Regions from separate parts of the Micromonospora sp. DT53 genome, predicted to be linked through region 1. Evidence: predicted binding sites of a transcription regulator. Region 1 holds the regulator's gene; each other region holds the start of a gene.

Region 1 (4,519 bases):
TTGCGCCGGTTGAAGCAGAGCAAAGGACGCGCACAAGGCGCTCGGGCCGGGCACGGCCGTGGCGTAAGGCGGTCGGAGGACCGGGCACGGCCGTCGCGCACGGCCCTCGACGGGCCGGGCACGGCCGTCGACGGCAAGCGCTCAGCGGGCTACCAGCGGCCGAGGCGGGTGGCGAGCACACTGAGGGCCGCCACCCCGGCGGTGGAGGTGCGCAGCACGGCCGGCCCGAGGCGTACGGGTCGCCCGCCGGCCTCGGCGAAGGCGGTCAGTTCGGCCGGGGCGATGCCACCCTCCGGGCCGACCACCAGGACGATCTCACCTGTGGAGGGCAGCTCGGCGGTGGTGAGCCGTTCCTCGGCCTCCTCGTGCAGCACGAAGCTGGCGGCGGCACCGGCGATCCGGCGGGCCACCGTGGCGGTTGACTCGTCCGGCGCACCGGCCACCACCGGCAGCCACGGCCGGCGGGCCTGCTTGGCCGCCTCCCGGGCGGTGGCCACCCACTTCTCCCGGGCGCGTACGCCCCGGTCGCCGCGCCACTGGGCCACCGAGCGCGAGGCCGCCCAGGGCACGATCTCGTCCACCCCGACCTCGGTCATGGCCTGCACGGCCAGCTCACCCCGGTCGCCCTTGGCGATGCCCTGCACCACCGCGATCCGGGGGACCGGCGCGTCCGCGTACCCCCGGGAGGTGATGGTGACCTCCAGGCTGCCTCGGCCGACGGCAGTGACCACGGCGGCGGCCGTGCCGCCCCGCCCGTCGGCGAGCAGCAGCTCCTCGCCGACGCGCAGCCGCTGGACGGTGGCGGCGTGGTGCCCCTCCGGGCCGTCCAGGGTCAGCGTGTCGCCGGTGGGCAGCGCCTCGACCAGGAACAGCGGTGCGGACACCTCAGGGGTGCCCGTTGAACGCGTCGCGCATCCGGGAGAAGAAGCCGCCCTGCTTGGACAACTCGGCGACCTCCTCACCACGGGTCTTGGCGAAGTCGCGCAGCATCTTTTCCTGGTCCGGGTCGAGCTTGGTCGGCGTCCGCACGTCCAGGTGCACGTAGAGGTCGCCTCGGCCGGTGCCGCGCAGGTGCGGCACGCCCCGGGCGCGCAGTCGCAGCGTGCTGGCCGGCTGGGTGCCGGCCTTGACGTCGACGGTCTCCTCGCTGTCCAGCGTCTTGATGGTCAGCCGGGTGCCCAGCGCCGCCGCCGTCATCGGCACGGTGACCCGGCAGTGCAGGTCGTCGCCCTTGCGGGAGTACACATCGTGCGGGCGCTCGTGGATCTCCACGTAGAGGTCACCGGCGGTGCCGCCACCGGGGCCCACCTCGCCCTGCTGGGCAAGCCGGATCCGCATGCCGTCCTCGACGCCGGCCGGGATCTTGACGGTCAGCGAGCGGCGGGTACGCACGCGACCGTCGCCGGCGCAGGTGGGGCAGGGGTGCGGGATGGTGGTGCCGTAGCCCTGGCACACGGTGCACGGCCGGGCGGAGACCACCTGGCCGAGGAAGGTGCGCTGCACCGACTGCACCTCGCCCCGACCGCCGCACGCCTCGCAGGTCGCCAGGTGCGTGCCGGCAGCCGTGCCGGCGCCCGAGCAGGTGGTGCAGAGCACCGCGGTGTCCACGGTGATCGGGGCCTCGACGCCGAACGCAGTTTCGTGCAGGTCGAGTTCGAGTCGCAGGATCGCGTCGGCGCCCGGGCGGGTACGCGGCCGTGGGCCACGGGCGCCACCTCCCGCGCCGCCGAAGAACGCGTCCATGATGTCCTGGAAACCGACGAACGGGCCGGCGCCTCCGGGACCGCCCGGACCTCCGGCGCCGCCGCCACCGGGGGCTAGCGGGTCGCCACCCAGGTCGACGATCTGCCGCTTCCGGTCGTCCGAGAGGACCTCGTACGCGGCGTTGATGTCCTTGAACTTCTCCTGAGCCTCCGGGTCCGGATTGACGTCCGGGTGGAACTGGCGCGCCAGCTTGCGGTAGGCGCGCTTGATCTCGTCATCGGAGGCTTCCCGGCTCACACCGAGAATGCCGTAGTAGTCCCTGGCCACTGCGTTCCGTGTCCTCATGTTCGTCTCGCGTTGCGCCGGTCGGCGGCCGCAGCCGGCCGCATCGGCCCTGACCAATCAGTTCTGGGCCAGCAACTCGCCCACGTAGCGTGCCACGGCGCGCACCGTGGCGATGTTGCCGGGGTAGTCCATCCGGGTGGGCCCCAGCACCCCCAGGCCGCCAACGATCGTGGTGCCCGGGCCGTACCCGGTGCTGACCACCGAGGCGGCGCGCAGGTTGTCGAACTCGTTCTCGTCGCCGATCAACACCCGGGTCGTGCTCGGCTCGGTCTCACCGATGAGCTTGAGCAGCACGACCTCCTCCTCCAGGGCCTCCAGGATCGGCCGCAGGGAACCCTGGAAGTCGAGCAGGCCACCCCGGGTGAGGTTGGCGGTGCCGGCGAGCGCGATCCGTTCCTCGTGCCGCTCGACAAGTGTCTCCAGCAGGACGGTGGCGAGCGTGGTCATGGTCGGGCGCAGCCCGGTCGGGGCTTCCTCGACAAGCGCCTGCACCAGGGGTGGCGTCTCGGACAGCCGGGCGTTGGCGAGCTTCTCGTTGATCAGTCGGCGCAGGTCGGTGACGTCGTCCGCGGGCACCGGCCCGGGCAGCTCCACGAGCCGCTGTTCCACCCGCCCGGTGTCCGCGATCATGACGAGCATCAGCCGGGTGGTGGAGATCGGCACCAGCTCCAGGTGACGCACCGAGGAGCGGGCCAGGCTCGGGTACTGCACGACGGCGACCTGCCGGGTCAGCTGGGCGAGCAGCCGCACCGTGCGGTGCACCACGTCGTCGAGGTCGACCGCGCCGACCAGGAAGCGTTCGATGGCCCGGCGCTCGGCCGGGCTGAGCGGCTTGACCCGGGACAACCTGTCGACGAAGAGGCGGTAGCCGCGGTCGGTGGGCACCCGGCCGGCACTTGTGTGCGGCTGCCGGATGTAGCCCTCCTCCTCCAGCACGGCCATGTCGTTGCGGACCGTGGCCGGGGAGACCCCGAGCTGGTGCCGCTCGACAAGCGCCTTGCTGCCGACCGGCTCCTGGGTGGAGACGTAGTCTTCGACGATGGCGCGGAGCACGGCGAGTTTCCGGTCGTCGAGACCCATCCTCCGCACCTCCTGTCGCACGTCTGCCGCCAGCGTTGTGGGCCGCCGGGCTGCCCTGGCACTCGACTGTAACGAGTGCCAGTCTACGTCGGCAGGCCCGCCGACGCGATGATCAACGGCCACCCGTCGGTGCGGCCCACGCCACCCCGTCGGGCCGATCGGCCGGTACGGCGGGGCGGTGTCGCTCTGGTGCGGCGTTGCCATCGGCCCTTACCGTGACATCCATGACTGAACCTCCTCGCCCTCCCGGGTCGGGCGACCCCGGCAACTACCCGCCGGAGCCAACCTCCCCAGGCCCGTCCCCGTCGGCCGAGCCGCCCACCGCACCACTGTCCGGGGCACCCGGTCCGGCCGGCTATCCCCCGGCCGGTGGCTATCCGCCGCCCCCCGGTGACCAACCGCCGTCAGGCGGCTACCCTCCGGCAGGCGGCTACCCCCCGGCCGGCGGCTACCCTCCGCCCGGCGGCTACCCCCCAGGCGGCTACCCGGCCGGTGGGGCCTACGGCGGCCCCGGTGGTGGCTACGCCAACAACGAGGACAAGACCTGGGCGCTTGTCGCGCACTTCGGCGGCGCCCTCGGCGCGCTTGTCAGCTTTGGTCCGCTGGGCTTCGTCGCCCCGCTCATCGCCTACCTGGCCCGCGGCCAGCAGTCGCCGACCGTCCGGGCGCACGCCCTCGCCGCCCTGAACTTCCAGATCCTCTGGTCGATCATCGCGTTCGTGCTGCTCTTCGTGAGCTGGTGCCTGCTCTTCCTGCCCAGCATCGCCGTCCTGGTGATCCAGATCCTGTTCGGGATCATCGCCGGCATCAAGGCCAACGAGGGCACCCCGTACCGCTACCCGATGACTGCCAACTTCATCAAGTGAACCGGGCCGGCCGCTCCCCCGGCCGGTCTGGAACACCGCTGCCCCGCTCCCGAAGCGGCGGGCCACTCAGGGCAGCAGGTCGCGGACGACCGCGTCGGCGAGCAACCGCCCACGCAGGGTGAGCACCGCCCGACCGGCGGCGTACTCGTCGGCGGCCAGCAGCCCGCCGGCCAACGCCCGTTCGGCGCCGGCCCGGCCGGTGGCGTCGAGCACCGCCAGTGGGAGGCCACTGGCCAGCCGCAGCCGGAGCATCACGTCCTCCATGTGCGCCTCGTCGACCGTGAGCACCTCCCGGGCCAGGCCGGGAGACGCGCCGGCGGCCAACCGCTGGGCGTACGCCGAGGGGTGTTTCACGTTCCACCAGCGCACCCCGCCGACGTGGCTGTGCGCCCCCGGCCCCAGCCCCCACCAGTCCGCGCCGGTCCAGTAGAGCAGGTTGTGCCGGCAGCGGGCCTCCTCGGTACTGGCCCAGTTGGAGACCTCGTACCAGGAGAGCCCGGCCGCGTCGAGCGCGGCCTCCGCGG
Region 2 (4,519 bases), on a different contig from region 1:
CGCCGATCCAACTGCTTCCGCCGTACAGCCGGGCACAGAAACGGCGCAACCAGCGCCCACTACCGACCTGACGACGAACGGGGCGGACCGCGTCAGCGGCCCGCCCCGTGCGGTGTGTCGGAACTGGACTCAGAAGTCCATGTCCCCGCCACCCGGGCCAGCCGGGGCAGCCGGGGTCTTCTCCGGCTTGTCCGCGACAACAGCCTCGGTGGTGAGGAAGAGCGCCGCGATGGAAGCGGCGTTCTGCAGCGCGGAGCGCGTCACCTTGGCCGGGTCGATGATGCCCGCGGCCAGCAGGTCGACGTACTCGCCGTTGGCGGCGTTCAGACCGTGACCCGCTTCGAGGTTACGGACCTTCTCCACCACGACGCCGCCCTCAAGGCCGGCGTTGACGGCGATCTGCCGCAGCGGGGCGTCCAGCGCGACCTTGACGATGTTCGCACCGGTCGCCTCGTCGCCGACCAGGTCGAGCTTGTCGAAGGCGGTCTTGCCGGCCTGCACGAGCGCGACGCCACCACCCGGGACGATGCCCTCCTCGACGGCGGCCTTCGCGTTGCGAACGGCGTCCTCGATGCGGTGCTTGCGCTCCTTGAGCTCGACCTCGGTGGCCGCGCCGACCTTGATCACCGCAACGCCGCCGGCCAGCTTGGCCAGCCGCTCCTGCAGCTTCTCGCGGTCGTAGTCGGAGTCGCTCTTGTCGATCTCGGCCCGGATCTGGTTGACCCGGCCCTGGATCTGCTCGGCGTCACCGGCACCGTCGACGATGGTGGTCTCGTCCTTGGTCACCACGACCTTGCGGGCGCGGCCCAGCATGTCGAGGCTGGCGGCGTCGAGCTTGAGGCCGACCTCCTCGCTGATGACCTGGCCACCGGCGAGGATCGCGATGTCGGTCAGCATGGCCTTGCGGCGGTCACCGAAGCCCGGCGCCTTGACGGCGACCGACTTGAAGGTGCCACGGACCTTGTTGACCACCAGGGTGGCGAGGGCCTCGCCCTCCAGGTCCTCGGCGATGATCAGCAGCGGCTTGCCCGACTGCATGACCTTCTCCAGGATCGGGAGCAGGTCCTTCACCGACGAGATCTTGCTGTTGGCGATCAGGATGTACGGGTCGTCGAAGACGGCCTCCATACGCTCCGGGTCGGTCATGAAGTAGGCCGAGATGTAGCCCTTGTCGAAGCGCATACCCTCGGTGAGCTCAAGCTCCAGCCCGAAGGTGTTGCTCTCCTCGACGGTGATGACGCCTTCCTTGCCGACCTTGTCCATCGCCTCGGCGATGATCTCGCCGACGGTGCTGTCGCCAGCGGAGATGGAGGCGGTGGAGGCGATCTGCTCCTTGGTCTCGACGTCCTTGGCGAGCTTGGACAGCTCCTCCGAGACGCTCGCGACCGCGGCCTCGATGCCCCGCTTCAGGGCCATCGGGTTGGCGCCGGCGGCCACGTTGCGCAGGCCCTCGCGAACCAGGGCCTGGGCCAGGACGGTCGCCGTCGTCGTGCCGTCACCGGCGACGTCGTCGGTCTTCTTGGCGACCTCCTTGACCAGCTCAGCGCCGATCTTCTCGTACGGGTCCTCGAGCTCGATCTCCTTGGCGATGCTCACACCATCGTTGGTGATGGTGGGGGCACCCCACTTCTTCTCGAGCACGACGTTGCGGCCCTTCGGGCCGAGGGTCACCTTTACGGCGTCGGCGAGCTGGTTCATGCCCCGCTCGAGGCCGCGGCGAGCCTCTTCGTCGAAAGCGATCATCTTGGCCATACGGCGTTGTCCTCCTGGACACTCACGGGCCACCCGAGATGTGTGCCCCGGATGGGCCGCCTGGTGTACGCACCTTGGGACGTCGCCACCTGGCGACGACGACGTCCTTCGGCCGGGCCGGATAGCCCGCGACGACCGGCCATGTGCCGCCCCGGCGTCTCCACGCCGGTGCAACCTGGCCCCACCGTCCCGACCATTGGCACTCACGGTATGCGAGTGCCAATGACTTGTTTAGCACTCTCCCCTGCCGAGTGCAAGCACGATGCCCCCGCTCAGCCGAGTTCCGCGGCCAGTCCAGCGGTGTTCACCGGCGCCTCATGGGCACGCTGCTCCGCGTACGTCACCAGCAGACCGACCATCTGGGCGAGGTGCGCCGGCAGGGCCAGCACGGCGGTGATCCCGATCACCACCACCGCACCGGCGGCAGTACCCGCCGAGGCGAACGGGTCCGTTCCGAGGGCGGAGGTGCCCACCCCCTCCAGAACACCGGGGATCAGGGTGCCGACGAAGACCGCCAGGAACACCAGGGCCACCCGTCCGAGCAGCAGACCGAGCCGGTCGTGGAACATCCGGAACGCTCGACCAATCGGGTTGTGGCGTTCGAAGAGGTAGACCGGGCCGGCCATGGCCAGCGCGAAGGTCAGGTAGATGCCCGGCAGCACGCAGAAGCAGAAGCCCACGCCGATCAGCAGGCTGACCAGCAGCGTCCAGCCCCACAGCCCGAGCGCCCGACGCAGGCCGTAGCGCAACGCCGACTCCAGGCCGACCGGCTGACCGGCCGCCTGTTGGGTGATCACCCGGGTGCCGGCGGCCCACCCGACGGCCTGCACCAACCCGACCAGCAGGCTGCCACCAATCAGGATGACCAGAAGGCTCAGCAAATCGGCGACGAAGTTGTCCGGCAGCACCGGGCTCGCACTCGATTCGGCCTGCGGGGCCCACTTGGCCGACGGGTCCAGCCCGAGGGAGATCACCGAGAGCACCGCGGCCGGCAGCACCTGGGTGAGCAGCATGATCGGCACCAACTGCCGCCAGCCCCGGCGCAACGCTCCCCCACACCTGTTGAACCAACCGCCGACGCCGGCGCCGGGCGGCGTGACCAGGGCGTCGTTCGGATCGAACCCGTAACCCGGCGGGTACCAGCCGACCGGCGGCCCCGGATACCACGGCTGTCCGCCGTAGGGACCCGACCCGGGCGGGTAACCCCCGGTGGGCGGGAACGCCCAGCCCTGCGGCGGCGGGGCCGCGCCCCAGGCCCCCTGCGCGGGATCCCAGCCGGACGGCGGGCCGGCGGGACCGGAGGGCGGGCCAGCCGGGGGCATGCCCGACCCCCAGCCGGGCGGCGGACCGGCGTGGCCGGGGTTGCCGGCGGGCGAGGACGGGACGGAGGGATCCGGCTCCCCCGACCCGGAGGACGGAGTGGGCGGGGGTGGCTGGTCGGTCATGAACGCTCCTCGGCATTGGCTGGAACGGTTCACGATCTTCCCGGCTGCGCGCCCCTGCCGCAGCCCCGACTCACGGGGCCGATCGGCCGGGAAGCTCAGCCGATGACGCGTACGTGCTCTGCCTGCGGACCCTTCTGGCCCTGGGTGATCTCGAACTCGACTCGCTGACCGTCGTCCAGCGCCTTGTAACCGTCCATCTCGATCGCGGAGAAGTGGACGAACACGTCCTGACCGCCGTCGACGGCGATGAAGCCGTAGCCCTTCTCGGCGTTGAACCACTTCACGGAGCCCTGTGCCACGGTGCACTTCCCTCACTCTGCGCGGCGTTGCCTGACCCGGCGCACGGCACGGCCGCACACCTGCGGATCACCGACTCAGCGATCGATGACCGCCATTGAAGTAGGTGACCGAAATCGCACGCTACACGAGCAGTGACGGCCGCGCACGGCCACAAATCGGACACACTTCGGGGGTGACCAACGGCGTCAATTCCCTGTGGTAGGCATGCGGACATGACCACCGAACTGGGCTCGCCGGCCCGGCGGCTCGCCGAGATCCGCCGGGTCCGGCCAGCGGACGCCGCCCGGATGCGGGCGCTGCGCCTGGAGATGCTGGCCGACGCGCCGTTGGCCTTCCTGGAGACCCTGGCGGACGCGGCGGCCCGACCACACAACGAGTTCGCCGCCCGGGTCGCGTACACCTCGGCCGGCCCGAACAACGCGCAGTTCGTCGCGGACCCGGGCGGCCGACTGGTCGGGCACGCCGGTGGCACGGTCACCCCGGACGAGCCCGGGCTGACCGTCATCTACGCCGTGTACGTCACGCCGACCTGGCGGGGCAGCGGCCTTCTCGGCGACCTGATCGACGGGGTGGCCGACTGGTCCCGGGCGTGTGGCCGACCGGAACTGCTGCTGGAGGTGGTGGTCGGCAACGACCGCGCCTACCGGGCCTACCAGCGGCTCGGCTTCAAGGACACCGGCGTACGGGTCCCCCACCCCACCATCCCAGCCCTGAACGAACTACAGATGCGCCGACCAGCCTGACAGAGAACTCATCCCAAGGCAGAGCCACTGAGATGCCCTAAAAAAGCCGGCAGCGACGCCACCGCCGTGCCCACAAAGGGTTTCCGGGGCAGCCCGACCCGCGCAGGGATCAAGCCTGACCGCCCGGAGCGGGTCGGGCTGCCCCGGAAACCCCCACCGCAACCACTACACGTGCCGCCGCGACTGAACGATCCGGAACCGGTTGGCCACGTAAGCCCCATCGGTCAACGCCGAGTTGGCCGCCGCGTTGGCCCCACTGCCGTGGAAGTCGGAGAACGC
Region 3 (4,519 bases), on a different contig from region 1:
AGTGCCGTTGCCGGAGTGCCCTGTCCCGCCACAGCAGCGACGCTAGTCGACCGGCCGGCCGATCAGCACCGTCGGTGCGCCGTCGACCCGGGTGAGCACCAGACTCGCCGCCTCGTCCCCGGCCAACCGCAGGTCCCGTCGAAGCTGCTCCGGGGTGAGCGCCGAACCCCGCTTGAGGATCTCCACCCGGCCCACCCGACGGTCGCGCAGCAGCGTCCGCAGGCGCTTGAGCGAGAACGGCAGCACGTCGGTGATCTCCAGACAACGCGCGTACGGGGTGCGGACCGGCTGGTCGGCGTAGAGGTAGGCGATGCTCGGATCGCCCAGGGTGGCATCCAACTCGGTGGCCAGTTCGGCGACGAGGTGCGCGCGGACCACCGCCGGATCCGGGTCGTACAGGTAGCGGCGCGGCGGCCCGACCGGCGCCTCGGCGGCACCCGAGCCGGTGAGCTGGTGACGCTGGGGCTCGGCGCCACGCTGGCGGTAGAGGGTGGCGCGGCGGGGCACCTCCGCCAGTGCGCCGCACCAGAGCGCCGCCTCGACCAGGTCACCATCCACGCCTACCCACTCGGCCTCCGCGCCGGCCGGGATGAGCGCGTGGTCCAGGCCCGGCGCCACCTTCACCACTGTGCGCGGCACCCGCTCGGCCAGCCCGGTGACGAAGTCCCACGGTGGCGAGTAGGCGCGCGGGTCGAAGATCCGCCGCCCGGTGCCTGTCGCGCGGCGGGCCGGATCGCAGAAGACCCCGTCGACACCTGACACGTCGAACCCGGTCGCGTCGCCGCACTCGACAGTGAACAACTCGGCCAGCCCGGCCGCCGTGGCGTTGGCGGCGGCCATCGCGGCGGTCACCGGGTCGGCCTCCACCCCGTACACCCGGATGCCGGCGCGGGCGGCGGCCAGTGCGTCCGCGCCGAGGCCGCAGCCGAGGTCGGCCAGGGTGCGCACGCCGGCCGCGTGCAGCCGGGCGGCCCGCCGGTCGGCGACCACCCGGCGGGTGGCCTGCTCCAGGCCCGGGCGGGTGAGGAACATCCCAGCGGCAGTCGGGCCGAACTTGCCGACCGCCCGGTGCCGCAGCTCGGCCTGGGTGAGCGCCGCCGCGGCCAACGTCGGCGGCACTCCGGCCGCGCGCAGCGCCGACGCCGCGGCCAGTGGGTCACCGCCGGCCAGCCCGGCCGCCGCCGTGAGCGCGGCCGACCCCTCGGGGGTACGCAGCGCCGCCAGCTGATCGAGATCCACCCGGCCATTGTCCGGGTGGACCCGGAAATCCGGGCTGGCGGGGCGCGACTCGCTGGCACTCTCCTTGACGGAGTGCTAGCCACGGAATAACCTGCGATTAGCACTCTCACCCTGAGGGTGCCAGCTTCCGGGTCTCGCGACCCGGGTGCGCACGCCAGGCGGACCGGCACCCGCGACGACGGCACCGCCCGGTGGCATGAGGCAGATTGACGCTGGTCAGCCCCGCTGGCCAGCAACGAAACCAGTACCCCAGGAGGGTATGCCCGTGACTACCGCGACCAAGGTTGCGATCAAGCCGCTCGAGGACCGCATCGTGGTCCAGGCGAACGAGGCTGAGACCACCACGGCGTCGGGCATCGTGATCCCCGACACCGCCAAGGAGAAGCCGCAGGAGGGCACCGTCCTCGCTGTGGGCCCGGGGCGCGTCGACGACAACGGCAACCGGGTTCCGGTTGACGTGCAGGTCGGCGACACCGTCCTCTACTCGAAGTACGGCGGCACCGAGGTCAAGTACGCCGGCGAGGAGTACCTGGTGCTCTCCGCCCGCGACGTCCTCGCGGTCATCGAGAAGTAAGCAACCGATCAGTGCCACTGCCCCGGTCCGGCTCGCCGGGCCGGGGCAATGGCGCTTCGAAGGGACATTAATGGCGAAGATCCTGAGCTTCTCGGACGACGCCCGGCACCTGCTGGAGCACGGTGTCAACGCCCTCGCGGACGCGGTCAAGGTCACCCTCGGCCCGCGCGGGCGCAACGTCGTCCTGGACAAGAAATTCGGTGCGCCGACGATCACCAACGATGGTGTGACCATCGCCAAGGAGATCGAGCTCACCAACCCGTACGAGAACCTTGGCGCACAGCTGGTCAAGGAGGTGGCGACCAAGACCAACGACGTCGCCGGCGACGGGACCACCACCGCGACCGTGCTGGCCCAGGCGATGGTTCGCGAGGGTCTGCGCAACGTGACCGCCGGGACCAACCCGGCCGGCCTCAAGCGGGGCATCGACGCGGCGGCCATGAAGGTCTCCGAGGCGCTGCTCGGCCGCGCCGCCGAGGTCACCAGCAAGGAGTCGATCGCGAACGTGGCGACGATCTCCGCGCAGGACTCCACGATCGGCGATCTGATCGCCGAGGCGATGGAGCGCGTCGGCCGCGACGGTGTCATCACCGTCGAGGAAGGCTCGATGCTCACCACCGAACTGGACGTGACCGAGGGTCTCCAGTTCGACAAGGGCTTCATCTCGCCGAACTTCGTCACCGACCTGGAGGGTCAGGAGTCCGTCCTTGAGGACGCGTACATCCTGGTCACCACCCAGAAGATCTCGGCGATCGAGGAGCTGCTGCCGCTGCTGGAGAAGGTCCTGCAGAACAGCAAGCCCCTGCTGATCATCGCCGAGGACGTGGACGGCCAGGCGCTCTCCACCCTGGTGGTCAACTCGCTGCGGAAGACCCTCAAGGTCTGCGCGGTCAAGGCCCCGGGCTTCGGTGACCGGCGCAAGGCGATGCTCCAGGACATCGCGATCTCCACGGGCGCCGAGCTGGTCGCCCCGGAGCTGGGCTACAAGCTCGACCAGGTCGGCCTGGAGGTGCTCGGCACCGCCCGGCGCGTCGTGGTCGACAAGGAGAACACCACGATCGTCGACGGCGGTGGCCAGAAGGCCGACGTCGCCGACCGGGTGTCCCAGATCCGCAAGGAGATCGAGGCCTCCGACTCCGACTGGGACCGGGAGAAGCTGGCCGAGCGGCTGGCGAAGCTCTCCGGTGGCATCGCCGTCATCAAGGCCGGCGCTGCGACCGAGGTCGAGATGAAGGAGCGCAAGCACCGCATCGAGGACGCCATCGCGGCGACCAAGGCTGCGGTCGAGGAGGGCACTGTGCCCGGCGGCGGCGCCGCCCTGGTGCAGATCCTCTCGGTGCTCGACGACGACCTGGGCTTCACCGGTGACGAGAAGGTCGGCGTCTCGGTCGTGCGCAAGGCGCTCGTCGAGCCGCTGCGCTGGATCGCCCAGAACGCCGGTCACGACGGCTACGTCGTGACGCAGAAGGTCGCCGACCTCAAGTGGGGCAACGGCCTCGACGCCGCCAAGGGCGAGTACGTCGACCTGGTCAAGGCCGGCATCATCGACCCGGTGAAGGTGACCCGCAACGCGGTCACCAACGCCGCCTCGATCGCCGGTCTGCTGCTCACCACGGAGAGCCTCGTGGTGGAGAAGCCGGAGCAGGCCGAGCCGGCCGGTGCCGGCGGGCACGGCCACGGTCACGGCCACCAGCACGGCCCGGGCTTCTGATCCGGTAGCGACACCCGTTCCGGGGCACACCGCCGTATGGCGGTGTGCCCCGGCTCGTCTCGCGGGCCTGGGTGTGCCCCGGGCCCTCTCGCGGACCTGTCGGTCATTACCGAACGCTGACGTTGTTGGCGACCGGGCGAGATGATCGCGCACACTGGGCCGATGAGCACCACGTCACGGCGGTACGCCGCGTTGGCCGGAATCACCGCCGCCGCCGTCGCGATCGGGATCGCCGAACCGGTCGCGGTGTTGACCGGCCCCCGGTCGGCACCCCTGGTCGCGGTAGGCGGGGTCATCGTCGACGTCGTCCCCGAGTCGCTGAAGCAACTCGCCATCGACCTCTTCGGCACCGCCGACAAGATCGCGCTGCTGGTCGGCACGGCCGTTCTACTGGGCGGCTTCGCCGCGCTCCTCGGCGTACTGGCGGTTCGCCGGCTGGCACTCGGCCTGGCCGGCATCGCCGCGTTCGGCGCCATCGGCGTTGCCGCCGCGTTGACCCGCTCCGGCGCGGACCTCGCCGACGCGTTGCCGTCACTGGTCGGCGCCGGTCTCGGCGCCCTGGTGCTCTGGCTGTTCATCGCCGGACCGTTCGAGCTGAATCCCTGGTCCTGGTCACCACCCACGCCGCCCGCCGGCCCGGTGTCGTCAGGTGGTCCGCTGCCGTCTGCTGGCCCGCTGCCGTCTGCTGGCCCGGTGCCGCCCGCTGGGTCGGTGCCGCCCGCCGGGCCGGTGTCGCCCGCTGGCCCGGTGCCGCCCGCCGGCCCGGTTTCGTCGGCTGGGCCGGTCTTGCCGCCTGGTCCGGTGTCGCCGGCGGCGCCGGTGCCGGTGACTCCCGCCGGGCCGACGCCCGCGGTCGAACCGGTCGGGCCCGTTGACGTGGACCCGGAGTCGCGGCGGCGGTTCCTCACCGGAAGTGGGGTGCTGCTCGGCACGGCCGTGGTGGCCGGTCTCGGCGGGCGCTGGCTAGCAGGTCGGCGCGGCGTGTCCGCAGCCCG

Evidence for each region. The regulator HrcA, encoded in region 1, represses chaperone genes, less so after heat shock. The targets are predictions, from matches to a motif close to GGTTNGCACNCTCNNNNNGAGNGTGCNAACC.
Region 2: groL (chaperonin GroEL) is a predicted target of HrcA. The motif match lies at 1,947-1,977, and genes of this name have one in related genera.
Region 3: groES (co-chaperone GroES) is a predicted target of HrcA. The motif match lies at 1,335-1,365, and genes of this name have one in related genera.

What each region holds. Positions count from the first base shown of each region.
Region 1 covers NZ_JBNCKM010000001.1:70,476-74,994, reverse strand. The annotation lists gene ACLQ3B_RS00360 (16S rRNA (uracil(1498)-N(3))-methyltransferase) at 150-884, opposite strand; gene dnaJ (molecular chaperone DnaJ) at 886-2,031, opposite strand; gene hrcA (heat-inducible transcriptional repressor HrcA) at 2,107-3,129, opposite strand; gene ACLQ3B_RS00345 (DUF4870 domain-containing protein) at 3,354-3,995, shown strand; gene hemW (radical SAM family heme chaperone HemW) at 4,062-4,519, opposite strand, start outside.
Region 2 covers NZ_JBNCKM010000004.1:277,485-282,003, reverse strand. The annotation lists gene ACLQ3B_RS15495 (hypothetical protein) at 1-71, shown strand, start outside; gene groL (chaperonin GroEL) at 130-1,752, opposite strand; gene ACLQ3B_RS15485 (hypothetical protein) at 2,025-3,197, opposite strand; gene ACLQ3B_RS15480 (cold-shock protein) at 3,293-3,496, opposite strand; gene ACLQ3B_RS15475 (GNAT family N-acetyltransferase) at 3,710-4,240, shown strand; gene paaN (phenylacetic acid degradation protein PaaN) at 4,406-4,519, opposite strand, start outside.
Region 3 covers NZ_JBNCKM010000018.1:1,686-6,204, reverse strand. The annotation lists gene ybaK (Cys-tRNA(Pro) deacylase) at 1-32, opposite strand, end outside; gene ACLQ3B_RS33385 (THUMP-like domain-containing protein) at 43-1,239, opposite strand; gene groES (co-chaperone GroES) at 1,499-1,813, shown strand; gene groL (chaperonin GroEL) at 1,884-3,524, shown strand; gene ACLQ3B_RS33370 (molybdopterin-dependent oxidoreductase) at 3,687-4,519, shown strand, end outside.